DNA from 2 places in the Halomonas sp. DP8Y7-3 genome. Region 1 is predicted to be linked to the other one. Evidence: predicted binding sites of a transcription regulator. Region 1 holds the regulator's gene; the other holds the start of a gene.
The links. Region 1 encodes FNR, which switches genes on or off when oxygen is low (the NO sensors DNR and NnrR bind a similar motif). Its sites were predicted from a motif close to TTGATNTANATCAA; they were not measured.
Positions count from the first base shown of each region.

Region 2: petA (ubiquinol-cytochrome c reductase iron-sulfur subunit) is a predicted target of FNR. The motif match lies at 3,395-3,408, and genes of this name have one in related genera.

Region 1 is NZ_JAHVIO010000009.1:261,817-269,150, reverse strand. Features, by position in the region: gene KUV86_RS10915 (heavy metal translocating P-type ATPase) at 1-773, shown strand, start outside; gene ccoS (cbb3-type cytochrome oxidase assembly protein CcoS) at 770-1,009, shown strand; gene KUV86_RS10905 (sulfite exporter TauE/SafE family protein) at 1,019-1,705, shown strand; gene fnr (fumarate/nitrate reduction transcriptional regulator Fnr) at 1,864-2,604, shown strand; gene ttcA (tRNA 2-thiocytidine(32) synthetase TtcA) at 2,884-3,807, opposite strand; gene KUV86_RS10890 (hypothetical protein) at 4,007-4,246, opposite strand; gene KUV86_RS10885 (3'-5' exonuclease) at 4,332-4,955, opposite strand; gene KUV86_RS10880 (putative nucleotidyltransferase substrate binding domain-containing protein) at 5,021-6,835, opposite strand; gene KUV86_RS10875 (sodium:solute symporter family protein) at 6,922-7,334, opposite strand, start outside.
Region 2 is NZ_JAHVIO010000014.1:310,551-317,884, reverse strand. Features, by position in the region: gene KUV86_RS15945 (YhcB family protein) at 1-429, opposite strand, end outside; gene zapE (cell division protein ZapE) at 634-1,800, shown strand; gene rplM (50S ribosomal protein L13) at 2,043-2,471, shown strand; gene rpsI (30S ribosomal protein S9) at 2,485-2,874, shown strand; gene petA (ubiquinol-cytochrome c reductase iron-sulfur subunit) at 3,563-4,162, shown strand; gene KUV86_RS15920 (cytochrome b) at 4,162-5,421, shown strand; gene KUV86_RS15915 (cytochrome c1) at 5,421-6,191, shown strand; gene sspA (stringent starvation protein SspA) at 6,373-6,999, shown strand; gene KUV86_RS15905 (ClpXP protease specificity-enhancing factor) at 7,232-7,334, shown strand, end outside.

The DNA.
Region 1 (7,334 bases):
GGCGCGACGCCCGAGTCACGGCCAGCGACATTCGCAACGTCCCCGGTCAGGGTGTCGAAGGTTACCTGGCTGGGCAGTGTTGGCGCCTTGGACGCCCGGACTTTGCCCTGACCAGCCAGCCCCCCCTCGACGTACCAGGCGACGGCCTGTGGCTGCTGCTGGCATGCGAGGGGCAGGCTGTCGCCTGGTTCCAGCTACACGACCAGCCCCGCACAGACGCCGCCATGACCCTTGCGGCTATCCGCGAAGCGGGTATCGAGATCGAGATCCTGTCCGGCGATCGCCCCGGCAACGTTCAGCCACTGGCCGATCAGCTGGGGGTAGCGCAGTGGCACGGCAACGCCAGTCCCGAGGACAAGCTCACATTGGTCCGCAAGCGTCAGCAAGCGGGAGAGGTCGTTGCCATGGTGGGAGATGGCATCAACGATGTGCCCGTTCTGGCCGGGGCGGACCTCGCCATTGCCGTTGCTGGCGCCAGTGACCTGACCCGCACTCGCGCCGACCTGATCTTGCTCGGCGAGCCGCTGGAGCGTATCGTCCAGGCTATCCATAGCGCACGCCAGACGCGCCGCATCATTCGCCAGAACCTCGCCTGGTCAGTGCTCTACAACGTCGTCGCGCTGCCCGCCGCCGCGCTGGGCTTCGTGCCTCCGTGGCTCGCCGCCATCGGCATGTCGATCAGCTCGCTGCTGGTCATAGGCAATGCCCTTCGCCTGCGACGCGCGGCGCCGCCATCATCCTCACGTCTTGCCGTAGCGGCACATGCTCAATGAACATTCTCTATCTGTTGATACCGCTGTCGCTGATCCTGTTGAGTCTGGCGGTATGGGCGTTTTTCTGGGCGGTTCGCAACGATCAATTCGACGATCTGGAGGGGCCTGCCTATCGCATCCTGTTCGAGGACGAAGACCCGCCGACACCGAACCCATCCAGAAAGCCGGCAAGAGAGACGCCGGTCGATGACGCAGCAGCCGACGAGCATGATTCCACGCCACCCCCTGGATCCTGAGCAGAACGCATGAACCCAGTAGGTCTAGACCTGCCGCCCGCGATGGCGGCGTTTGTCTTCGGGCTGCTTGGCGGAGCACATTGCATCGGCATGTGCGGCGGTATAATGAGTGCCCTGACCTTTGCCATTCCCCCGAGCATGCGCCACCCTATTCGTGTAGGAATTTTACTACTCGGCTACAACTCGGGGCGTCTGTTCAGCTACTGCCTGGCAGGCGCTATGGTCGCAAGCCTAGGCTCTGTGGTGGCGCTGGCACCGGGCATGCGGGACCTGCTGCAGGTGGTTGCCAGCCTGATGCTGATCACGATGGCGCTTTACATTGCCAACCTGTGGAAAGGGCTACGCTGGCTGGAGGCATTGGGCCAGCGCCTGTGGAGGTACCTGGAGCCAGCAGGACGTCGCCTGTTGCCAGTGGTCAAGCTACCTCAGGCGATTGCACTCGGGGCCATCTGGGGCTGGCTGCCCTGTGGCCTGGTGTATTCCATGCTGGCATGGAGCATGGCCATCGCAGACCCTGCCCGTGGAGCACTACTCATGCTCTGCTTTGGCCTGGGAACGCTACCGGCACTAGTGACAACAGGGATTGCTGCACGCCAACTGCAGAGTTTGCTGGCACACCCTGCCACTCGATTTATGGCAGCGGGCATGATTGTCGGTTTAGCTGTATGGAATATCCTACAAATTGTAGGAAATTGACGACCATCATATCGCCGCCAGATTATTGAGGCAAAAGAGGTATATGCACCTTTGGCCCAATATCTGCGTGTAGAATAGCGACAATAGCATGCAGCTAGGGCAAGCCAGTTTCCTACATGCCCTGCTCATCATGAACCCCAGACCCACAGGAGCTGCGAATGAGTCCATCGGCCCAAGATCGACGGCGCCCCATGCTACATGAGACTCGTTGCGAGTCCTGCAGCTTGAGTTCCCTGTGCCTTCCGTTGTCGCTGGAGACCGCTGACCTCGAGCGCTTCGATTCCATTATCCGTCGTCACCCTCCGATCAAGAAGGGCACTCGGCTGGTCGAGCAGGGAGATCGCTTCACGAGCGTCTTCGCGGTTCGCTCCGGTAGTCTCAAGCAGATCACCACCGAGGGTAGTGGCGAAGCGCAGCTGACCAACTTCTTCTTGCCCAGTGAACTGGTCGGCCTGGATGGCATCGACGACGGCAGATACCCCGGCAGCGTGGTGGCACTCGAGACCACGACCGTATGTGAGATTCCCTTCGATCGCCTTGACGCCCTGACCCAGACGCTGCCGGAACTACGCGCGCAACTGTTCCGCACCCTCAGCAAGGAGCTGCGCGAAGATCGCCGCATGATGCAGCTGCTGTCGCGCAAGACCGCTGACCAACGACTGGCCTGCTTCTTCCTCGGTCTGTCCGACCGTTTCCGACGTCGCGGCTACTCGCCGTTCAGCTTCCGCCTGTCCATGTCCCGGGCAGATATCGGCAACCACCTGGGACTTGCCGTCGAAACGGTCAGCCGCATTCTGGGGCGCTTTCAACAGCAGGACCTGGTGGCGGTCTCTGGACGGGAGGTCAATATCCTGGACCTCGCCTCACTGTCGAACCTGGCTGACACCGACGCCAGCTGATCCCGCGGCGCTGACAGGGCCTGCGGCCGACAGCGACCGATAGACGTCGTGCCACGCCCCAAGCCCAGCCCCCCTAGGTAGGGCGACGATATACCGGCTCCATCAACAAAAGAGGCCGCATCCCAGGATGCGGCCTCTTGCTATCTTATCGGGACGAGCGTTCAGACATTGAAGAGGGCCACTGCGTGATGTGGCCCTAGCTCGCTTCACGCTTCAGCAGTGCCTTTTCAGCAAGGCATGTTCAGCAGAGGCTCTTCAGCAGGGCGTGTTCAGGCGAGCTTAGTCGGCATCAACGATATCAATACGCCGAGCCTGGCGATGCGCCTGCTCGGCCTCCAGCCCTTCAAAGTCGAACAGCTCGCGGTCCGCCAGCTGCGAGGGTGCCACGTTGGTCACGGCCTTGAACATGCTCTCCAGGCGCCCAGGGTGCTTGGCCTCCCACTCTGCCAGCATTTCCTTCACCACCTGGCGCTGCAGGTTGGGCTGCGAACCGCAGAGATTGCAGGGAATGATCGGAAAGGCCATGGCATCGCTGTAGGCCTGGATGTCCGCCTCGCGGCAGTACGCCAGCGGCCGGATGACAATGTTCTTGCCATCATCGGACAGCAGCTTGGGCGGCATGGCCTTGAGACTTCCTCCGAAGAACATGTTGAGGAACAGCGTCTCGAGAATATCCTCGCGGTGGTGTCCCAGGGCAATCTTGGTCGCACCGATCTCTTCCGCAAAACCGTACAGCGACCCTCGGCGCAGTCGCGAGCACAGCGCGCAGGTGGTCTTGCCCTCGGGGGTCTTTTCCTTCACCACCGAGTAGGTGTCACGCTCGAGGATGTGGTAGTCCACGCCAATGCTGTCCAGGTAGTCCGGTAGCACGTGCTCGGGAAAGCCGGGCTGCTTCTGGTCGAGGTTGACCGCCACCAGGGAGAAGTTCACCGGCGCATTGCGCTGCAGGCTGCGAAGAATCTCGAGCATGGTGTAGCTGTCCTTGCCGCCGGACAGGCATACCATGACCTTGTCGCCTTCCTGAATCATGCCGTAATCGATGATGGCGTTGCCGGTCTGACGCCGCAGACGCTTCTGCAGCTTGTTGAACTCGCGCTTGGCCTTGGCCTGGGCGCGCTCGTCGTCAGCTGCCGGGGACGCGGCATCACGACGGTCGAGGACACGGGGATCAAACAGGGAGGCGGAAGCGGGCTGAGCAGACATGGGCTGGGCACATCACGGCTGAAAATGAAGACCCGCTAGTCTATCACTCACGTCCGCTACAGGCGAAGAAGTCAGCAACCACTCACCCCTGCGATTACGCTGGTTCACAACCGCGTATCCTGGGCCAAGGTGCTTTTGACTAGCCGCCCTGTGACTAGCCGCCCTGTGAAGAGAGGACCTGTGACAAGACGACCTGTGGCTAGACGACTTGTAGTGCCAGCAGATAGCGCGCCACCACACCAAGCAACAGCAGCAAGATGCCGAAGCGTTGCCAGGCGTGCTCACTCACCGTCAGCGTCAGACGCTTCTCCCAGAACTTGACCATCCCCCACAGGTCACGGGTGCGGCGATAGTACTGGCAGTAAGCCACCATCACAGCCAACAGGCCAAGCGATAGCAAGGTCGGCTCAAGCAACATCATCAGACCATGAAGGCTCATGCAAAGATCTCCCCATTACGGTGACTACGGCACCTGACACGCCGCTCGTCCCAGGTCACGCGTCGTGACAGCGGCGTGGATGGCATCATCGGGACGACTCGGCCAGCGCGTCGGCGTCCAGCCGCAAATGCATCAGTGCCGTAGTGACGGCATCACCCAATGCGGTATGCCGTCCCATGATCGGCACTCCCAGGCGCTCTGCCAATTGTTCGAAAGTCGGCTGCAGCTCAAGTTCGGGATGGCTGCGCCGCATCCGCTTGCGGTACTGCTGCGCCACATCGATGGTGGCGTTAGGCAACGAGAAGCCAAACTCCGCCTTGAGATAGCGATCGAGCATGGCCAGGTCAAAGTCGATGCACCACCCCACCAGCGGACGGTTGCCGATGAATTCCAGCAGCGTCTCGAGGGCATCACGCACCGGCATTCCCCCCTCAAGATCGACCCCACGCAGGCGGTGAATCTTGATGGAATCACCATCCAGGCTGGCCGGGGGCTCCAGGCGCAGATCAAGCGACTCGCTGGTCAACACGCGCCCATCGTGGATCCGCACTGCCGCAATCGACACCAGTTCGGCGCGACGCGTATCCAGGCCGGTGGTCTCACAGTCGATGGACACCAACTCATCACCGGTGTAGGGATTGAACAGCCAGGCAAAATCGCCATCGGCTTGACGACGGCGGTCGGCCGCACGTCTGATCGCTCGCAGCATGGGGTACTCTCCTAAACGAAACCACTGACGCCAGGTCAGTTTTCCCTGAGGCGATGCCTCGACGCTCATGCATACTCCAGGTGATAACGATGGGACAGACTGCCCTTGAACTCCTTCACCAGATGAAGTGCCTCCCGCAACAGGTCACGCTCCAGGGAGTTGAGGGACTGCACCACCACGTTGTCGCTGGCCAGGAGATCATCGCGCTGGCACCTGAGCTGGGCCTTGAGCCTCAGCTCACTGAACAGTGACAGCGCCTCACCGAGGTCTTCCGCCACCTCTGCATCGAGGCGACCGAGCCTAGCCAGAGCGGACAGGCGATCGTGGGTCGAGGTCTCGCGCAGACCAGCATCCAGCGCCATGGTGCGAACCCCATGAACGATCGGGAAGATGCCCCCTTTCTTGATGTCGATGCCGTGTGCGGGCTTCTTGAGCGAGCCGAACAGCGTCAATGGCGTAGAGAACCGCAGTACCGCGCGGGCCAGATGGGTCAGCAATAGCGCGTTGCCCCTGGTCTCCTCGATCAACACATCACGCAGGCGGTCCACCAACGCCATGTCACCTGCCACGCCAGCGACATCCACCAGAATCGCCAGGCTCATCAAGCTATTGCCATCCAGTTCCGCGACCCATCGCCGAATACGCCCGCGCCACTGCTCCAGCGTTCCTGTCCATTGGGGATTGGACACCATGATATTGCCTGGGCAGCGCGGATAGCCCAGGTCCATCAGCACCTCGGTAAAACGACGACTGTCCGCGGCCAGGTCCGGCCACTCGAGGTCGTCCGGGAGAATCAGCGCGTTGTCCTGATCCGTCTTGAGGATCTGTTCGCCCCTTCCCTCACTTCCCAGCACGACAAGACAGACCCGGTCGCGCTGAGGGGCGGGCATCGAAAACTGCCATGCCTTACCAATAATGCGGCCGTTAAGCGCTGACAGCATGCCCATGGCAAAGCGCATGCGAATCCCCTGCGCCATCAGCGCATCGATCAGCTCAGGCGTGCGCTGGCTGGCCTCGTTCAGTTCCGCCAGGCTGTCGGCCTGCTCCACCTGAAGACTGACCACATAGCTGCGACTGGAGAAATAGCTCAGCACATCGGTCAACTCGACCACGCCTTCCAGCGCGCCTTCGTGATAGACCACCACCCTGGCCACCTTGTGGCGGGTCATCTCGATCAGCGCTTCGAACAGGTACTGGTCCCTGTTGACGCTCACCAGTGCCAGGCCAGCGATACCTTCCAGGGCATCGCCCCCTCCCCGCTCCTGCATCACCAGCGCATCGAGCAGGTCGGTCTTGGTCAGCATTCCGGGGCCTTCCGGGGTATCCACCAACAGGCTGTCGGCGCCCTTCTCCTTCAGCGTGAGCACCGCCTGACGAATACTGATGGACGGATCCACCAGCAGGGGTGACCGCATGCATTCATGCACCTTGGCCAGCATGAAACCGGCCAGCGTCACGCCGCCATCGGAACGCCGCTCCGCCAGCAGCCGCGTCTTGCTGACCAGACGCTGGTGAAAGTAATCGGAGAAGTCCTCGGACTGTTCGCAGAGCGAGAGGAACAACGCCCTGGGCATCAGGTAGCACAGGGTTTCCTGTTCGGCGACAAAACGATAGCGGCTCTGGCCGTTGATGACGCTGATCGCGCCAAACAGATCGCCACTGGTGTAGTGGCCGATGCGTCCGCCGGTGGAGGACTCGTTCATGTCCAGTTCGGCGACTTCGCCCTTGTGAATCACAAAGACGAACTCGCCGGCCTGTCCAGCCTCGAGAATCACTTCATCCCGCGCGTAGTACGCCAGATCAAGCCCTGCGCGAATACGCTCGCGTCCGGCATCATCCAGCAGCGCAAAGGGAGGTTCTGTGACGTTGATGTCGATCATCGTTCGCTCCGTGCTCAACCCCGGCTGTCCCGGGGCTGAGCAGGTTGGCGAAGAGGAGCCCACGGCGCTGGGCCCCTCGTCCCGTTCTAGTGTGCGTGGGCCACACCAGCGCCTCTTGGCACCCGCACGTTCTCGACCAGTTCCTGGATGTGTTCCGGCGGAGCGGCAGTTGCCCGCGATACCACGAACGCCACCACAAAGTGCAGGATCATGCCGAGCGTACCGATACCTTCCGGCGAAATACCAAACCACCAGATCGACGGATCCGTGTTGATGAACTTGGTATAGACGATATAGGTAAAGGTGAAGCTGAGACCCAGCACCATGCCGACGATGGCCCCCTCGCGGTTCATGCGCTTGTCGAAGATGCCAAGCAGAATGGCCGGGAAGAAGGACGACGCCGCCAAGCCGAAGGCAAAGGCCACCACCTGGGCCACAAAGCCCGGAGGATTGATGCCAAAGTAACCGGCCACCACGACTGCCACCGCCGCAGCGCCAC
Region 2 (7,334 bases), on a different contig from region 1:
GAAACGAGGCGGACGCGGCTCGTCCTCATTGGCGCTGCGCAGGCCGAAGTCTTCGGACAGTGTGCCACGGTTGCCGTCGGCGTAATCGCGAGGAATCGATAGATCTTCCTCGGCGGCAGCGGTGGGCTGCACGGTGTTCTCCTGGCTGATGGCCGTGCTGCCCAGCTGTTGGGCGGAGTCATGCAGCTGGCGGTTGAGTGCCTGTGCGTCCTGGCAGACTTTTTGTGTCAGCTGCTCCATGCGCTGAAGGTGCTCATCAACACCGTCCTTCCACTCGGTCAGCTGGCGTTCGCGTTCGGTCAGCTTGAGGCGCATGCGCTGGGCGCTTCGGGCGCCACCATTGAGCAGGTGGTAACCCAGTGCGCCGAGGCCGATGCCTGCCACCAGGCAAGCCGCTGCCAGGATCATGTTGAGGTTGCTTGGTTCCACTTGGTTCTCCCTGAGCACTTTCTGACGGCCGGGCGTCTCGCCCCGGGCGTCGGGCCATTATAGAGGCTTTGTCTCATAAAGGGTCAATGCCGTGTCCTGACCGTGGGCCCCGCCTGGGTGGTTACTCTCAGCACGGCGGTCCTGCCATTCTGTCGTGGTCTGCGTATAATGCGGCTCCGAACTTGTTGACAGCCAGGACGCTACATGAGCTCTTCTGTGTCGAGCGCAGGCCGCCCAGAAACCCCGCAGGAACGCTATCAGCGTGACCTGCAGCGCGCTGATTTTACCGAAGACGCCGCCCAGGCCAACGCAGTGGCGCAGCTGCAGCGGCTGTATGACGAGCTGGTCGCGGCGCCGACACCGCGAGCACCTCAAGCGGTGCAGCGAGGTCTGACATCGCGTCTAAAGGGGTTGTTCGGGCGTGACCAGGCGCCGGAGAAGCCGCCGGTGCCCGACATTCGCGGCCTGTACTTCTGGGGAGGCGTCGGCCGCGGCAAGACGTATCTCGTCGATACGTTTTATGAGGCCTTGCCCTTTCCGCAAAAGATGCGGACGCATTTCCACCGGTTCATGCAGCGCGTCCACAACGAACTCGACCATTGCAAGGGCGAGAAGAACCCGCTGCGGTTGGTCGCCGGCAAGTTCGCGGAAGAGGCGCGAGTGATCTGCTTTGATGAGTTCTTCGTCAAGGACATTACCGATGCGATGATTCTGGCGAATTTGCTGGAGGCGCTGTTTGAGCGGGGGGTGGTGTTGGTGGCCACGTCCAACATCGTCCCTGATGACTTGTACAAGGACGGCTTGCAGCGGGCCCGTTTCCTGCCGGCGATCGACTTGCTCAATCGCCACTGTGAGGTGGTCAATGTCGATTCAGGCGTGGACTACCGTCTGCGTGCGCTGGAGCGGGCCGAGATCTTCCATCATCCCCTGGACGATGCGGCAGATCAGGAGCTTGAGCGCAGCTTTCGCGAGATCGCAGGCCAGGAGGGCGAGCATCAGGTGCCCGTCGAGGTCAATCATCGGGTTCTGCATGCCCGTCGTCTTCACGAGGACGTTGTCTGGTTCGACTTCCTCGAGCTATGCGACGGACCGCGCAGTCAGAACGATTACATCGAGCTGGCGCGCGAGTTCCATACGGTGCTGGTGTCCTGTGTGCGCAAGATGGACGGTGCCACCGATGATCAGGCACGCCGGTTTATCAACATGGTCGACGAGTTCTATGATCGCGGCGTGAAGCTGCTGATGTCGGCTGAGGTGGAGGCCGAAGCGCTGTATCACGGGGGTAAGCTCGAGTTCGAATTTGAGCGAACGCTGTCGCGGCTGCAGGAAATGCAGTCACGGGAGTATCTGGCCTTGCCGCACAAGCCGTGAGCCACCGCCGTCGGCTGTCAGGAAAAGACCCCACTGGAGAAACAGAGGGTGACGTCGAGCGTGTGGTTGTGTAGAATGCGCGCTCGCTCGACCGTTGTGCCGACACCCCGATGGGTTGTGGTGTCGGGCAACCAAGAAAAATAGGGATGATCTCTGCACGGTGCTGCCTGGTATCGCGAGTATTCAAGCGCTATCAGGAGAAGGGCCGGGAGATCCAACACATCGAATTGGTGATTTCATCCATGAAGACGTTCAGTGCTAAGCCGCAGTCCGTCCAGCGCGACTGGTATGTCGTCGATGCCGCGGACAAGACGCTCGGTCGTCTGGCTACCGAAATTGCTCGCCGCCTGCGTGGCAAGCACAAGCCGGAATACACTCCCCATGTGGACACCGGTGACTACATCGTCGTCATCAACGCCGAGAAGGTGAAGGTGACTGGCAACAAGGCCAGCGACAAGATGTACCACCGTCACACCGGTTACCCGGGTGGCCTGCGCTCCATGACCTTCAATCAGCTGATCGACCACGCTCCTGAGCGTGTCATCGAAGGCGCCGTCAAGGGCATGCTGCCGAAGGGCCCGCTGGGTCGTGCCATGCACGCCAAGCTCAAGGTCTACGCCGGTTCCGAACATCCGCACGCTGCCCAGCAGCCGCAAGAACTGAACATCTGAGGGAATCTTCGCCATGACACAGCAGTATTACGGTACCGGGCGCCGCAAGACCTCTACCGCGCGCGTCTTCCTGAAGCCGGGCACCGGCAAGATCACCGTCAACAGCCGTGACCTGAACGAATACTTCGGCCGTGTTACCGGTCGCATGGTGGTTCGTCAGCCGCTGGAACTGACCGAGACTCTCGAGCAGTTCGACGTCTACGTCACCGTCAAGGGCGGCGGCGGCAGTGCCCAGGCTGGCGCTATCCGTCACGGCATTACCCGTGCCCTGATGCAGTACAACGAAGACTTCCGCAAGCCGCTGCGCGCAGCTGGCTACGTCACTCGTGACGCACGTGAAGTCGAGCGTAAGAAGGTCGGTCTGCGCAAGGCGCGTCGTCGCCCGCAGTTCTCCAAGCGTTAATCGATACGCTTGCCGATCGCACGGCGCCCGGGCCATTGGCCCGGGCGCTGTCGTTTTCGGATGCGGTTTTTGCGCGTGTGCGCGTGGCGTCTACGTCGGTAGCGAGCCCGAGTTCGGTCCCAGGGGCTGTCGCTCCGTGCGTTTCTCGTGTCCTCTCTGCGTCTCCCGCTTCTTGTAGATCTTCTTGTGCTTCTTCTTGTGTCTCTTCCTTTTATCCCTTCCTGTCGCTTTTTCTCTAGCTCGACCTCTGATGGTCTCCTTGCGCTGCCCCCTTCTTGCTAGCGTGCATCCCTCTTGGTTTCCAGTGCGCTACCCCTTTTACCACGCTGCGTCTGCCGCGAGTGCTGTACTCGACCAGGCCGGGCGTGTGCCTGGCGTGTTCCGCGATGCGACCGTTGGTGACGCTTCGATGGGGACTTTTGTGCTGATCCGCTAGCCGTCCTGTGAGGCTGGAGTTGCGGCCTTGATGCGCTTGAGGCCCTTCTTTTGCCGCAGGGCGCTCGGGCACATCGTCATAAAGTTGTTCCATGTCAAATGTATGGGGCTTGCACGGGGGGTCTTGCCCGGAGGTCTTCTTGTGCGGGTGGGGGGGATTTCCTAACATACAAGCCACTTGTATCCGTGGTCACGGACATTCAAGGGACCGTGAAAACAACAACGGATAAAGTCTGATGGGAGAAACCAGATCATGGCAGACAACGGCGTGAACAAGGGGCGGCGCCGTTTCCTCGTGGGTGCTACCTCCGTGGTTGGGGCGGTCGGCACTGTCGGGGTAGCGGTTCCCTTTGTGGCATCCTGGCAGCCGAGTGCCAGAGCGCGGGCGGCAGGGGCTCCCGTTCAGGCGGATATCTCGAAGCTCGAGCCGGGGCAGAGAATGACCGTCGAGTGGCGCGGGCGGCCTGTATGGGTCATCAATCGCACTCCGGAGATGATTGAGCGCACCGAGGCGCTGGGAGAAGACGTGCTGGCCGACCCCGAGTCTGCCAAGCCGCAGCAGCCCGGCTATGCCGGAGGCCATTTGCGCTCCATTCGGCCTGAGATCGGGGTGCTGGTGGGGATCTGTACGCACCTTGGCTGTTCGCCGCTGTTCAAGCCCGAACCCAATGCCGAAGGGGTGGGGGTAGAAGACTGGCCGGGCGGCTTCTTCTGTCCTTGCCACGGTTCGCGTTTTGATCTGGCGGGCAGGGTCTTTCGCAACGTTCCCGCTCCCGTGAACCTGGAGGTTCCGCCCTATTACTTTGTCAACGAGTCGGTCATCGTGGTCGGTGAAGACGGGGAGGGTGCGTAATGGCAAATCCCAACAAGGCCAAGGCCGAGCGCGGTCTCATGCGCTGGATCGACGATAGATTCCCGGCGACCCAGATGTGGCAGGAGCATCTGTCAGAGTATTACGCGCCCAAGAACTTTAATTTCTGGTACTTCTTCGGATCCCTCGCTCTGCTGGTGCTGGTCAATCAGATTCTGACCGGCGTCTGGCTGACCATGAGTTTCAACCCCAGCGCCGAGGGCGCCTTTGCCTCCGTCGAATACATCATGCGGGATGTGGAGTACGGCTGGCTGATCCGCTACATGCATTCCACCGGCGCCTCGGCATTCTTCCTGGTGGTCTATCTGCATATGTTCCGTGGTCTGCTCTATGGCTCCTACAAGGCGCCCCGTGAGCTGGTCTGGATCTTCGGCATGGCGATCTACCTGGCGCTGATGGCCGAGGCTTTCATGGGTTACCTGCTGCCCTGGGGGCAGATGTCCTACTGGGGCGCTCAGGTCATCATTTCCCTGTTTTCCGCCATCCCCGGCATCGGTCCGGACCTGGCCCAGTGGGTACGCGGAGATTACTTGATCTCCGGGATTACCCTGAACCGCTTCTTTGCCCTGCACGTGGTGGCGCTGCCGATCGTGATCCTGGCATTGGTGGTGCTGCACATCATTGCTCTGCATGAAGTGGGCTCCAACAATCCTGATGGCATCGACATCAAGGCCAAGAAGGATGAAACCGGCAAACCGCTGGACGGGATACCCTTCCATCCCTACTACACGGTCAAGGACATCGTGGGTGTCGCCGTGTTCCTGTTTGTCTTCTGTGCGGTGATCTTCTACTTCCCCGAAGGTGGCGGGTATTTCCTCGAGAAGCCCAACTTCGAGCCGGCGAATCCCTTGAAGACCCCGGATCATATCGCGCCGGTCTGGTACTTCACGCCGTTCTACGCCATCCTGCGCGCGATTACCTTCTCGCTGTTCGGTCTTGATGCCAAGTTCCTCGGCGTCATCTTCATGGGCGCAGCCATTGCGGTGCTGTTCGTGCTGCCCTGGCTTGACCGCTCGCCGGTGCGTTCGATTCGTTACAAAGGCTGGATCTCGAAGATCATGCTGGTGCTGTTTGCCATCAGCTTCGTGATTCTTGGTGTGCTTGGGGTATTGCCACCCACGGCAGGCCGCACGTTGCTTGCCCAGGTCTGCACGGTGATCTACTTTGCCTTCTTCCTGCTGATGCCGGTCTATACCCGGCTGGAGAAGACCAAACCCGTTCCTGAAAGGGTGACTGGCTAATGAAAAAGCAACTGTTCGCACTGCTCTTCGCGCTAGTCCCCATGGCCGCCTTGGCCGCGGGCGGAGAGGGGGTGCATCTGCGCAGCATGTCGCCGGACCTGGAAAACCAGGCGTCTCTGCAGAGCGGGATGAAGCTGTACGTGAATTACTGCATGGGCTGTCATTCGCTCGAGTACCAGCGGTTTTCACGGGCTGCAGAAGACCTGGATATGCCTCAGGATCTGGTCGAGGATAATCTGATCTTTTCGCCGGATCTCGGCTACAACGATCAAATGCACAAGGCCATGAGCGCCGAGGATGCAGAAGTGTGGTTCGGCAAGGCGCCACCCGACCTGACCTTGGAGGCAAGGCTGCGGGGTACCGATTGGATCTACACGTACCTGCTGAGCTTCTATCGCGACAGCGAGCGGGCGACCGGGGTGAATAATGTGGTGTTCCCGTCTGTAGGCATGCCCAACGTGCTGGAGCCTCTGCAGGGGGTTCAGGAGCAGGTCTGCGCGGCGTCTGATCATGCGGTAGGCGACGCCGAGCTGGACCCGCTGACGGGCAAGTTCCAGTCCTGCGAGACGTTGCAGATTACCTCGCCCGGCAGCATGGAGCCCAAGGAGTTCGAGCAGGCCGTGTATGACCTGACCAACTTTCTTGCCTACGTCGGCGAGCCGTCCAAGCTTCATGCCCAGGCACTGGGCCCCAAGGTGCTGATCTTCATATTTTTGTTCGGCATCGTGGCGTACTTCCTCAAGCGTGAGTATTGGCGCGACATTCATTGACGCAGTGACAGCACGGGCGGGCGTATGGGAGACCATGCGCCCGCAGTGCGTTGTGCGCTATGATGTGTCGCCCCGTGTGGCGAAAACGCTCGCGCGAGGGTGAAAGATGTCCCCTTCTTGCCCCCCGTACAGGGGGTTGTCGTGTTATCATCCCGGCTTGAACTGATGCGAGGATTGTTTCATGGGTGTAGTGGCCAAGCGGTCGTCGATGATCTTCTATTCCGGTGGCGAGGACCATTTCAGTCACCGTGTGCGGATCGTGCTGGCTGAAAAGGGCGTCGCAGTGGATATTGTCGAAGTGACTGACGACAAGCATCCCGAGGAGCTTGCGGACCTGAACCCGTACAACAGCGTGCCGACGCTGTTGGATCGTGACCTGGTGTTGTACGAGTCCAAGGTCATGATGGAGTATCTGGACGAGCGTTTTCCGCATCCGCCGCTGCTGCCGGTCTACCCCGTTGCGCGTGCTCAGAGCCGTCTTTGGATGCACCGCATCGAGCGCGAGTGGTGCCCGATGGTCGATCGCATCCTGTCCGGCAGCAAGAAGGAAGCCGACAAGGCGCGTAAGGAACTGCGGGAGAGCCTGATAGGGATCTCGCCGATCTTCGAAGACATGCCGTTCTTCATGAGCGAAGAGTTCACTCTGGTGGACTGCTGCCTGGCGCCGATTCTGTGGCGTTTGCCCGCGCTCAACATCGAGCTGCCGGAGAAGCAGGTGCGTCCGTTGATGAGCTACATGGAAAAAGTGTTTGCTCGTGATGGCTTCCGCGCTTCTCTGTCCGAAGCCGAGCGCGAAATTCGTCCCTGAAGGTAACCTGCCCGGTGAGAGTCGGTGCTGGGTGGCGACGCGCCGTTCGGGGCCGCGAGCGGTCCCGAAAGAATGACGGCGAGAGCGCTGCGGCCTCTCGCCTTTCTGCATGTTGCCGTGGTGCGGCTGCCTGGTTGCAGGCACGGAGTACGCCCAGTGTGGCGACACCCCGGGAAGCCGGCCTCGGTCGGGACGATCCGAGTTCCCATTTGCCAACCAAGAGGGCCAAAGTATGAAGTCCAGTCGACCCTATCTGGCCAGGGCGCTCTATGAGTGGCTGCTGGATAACGAATTGACCCCCTATATCGTCGTTGATGCCGAGTACGACAATGTCG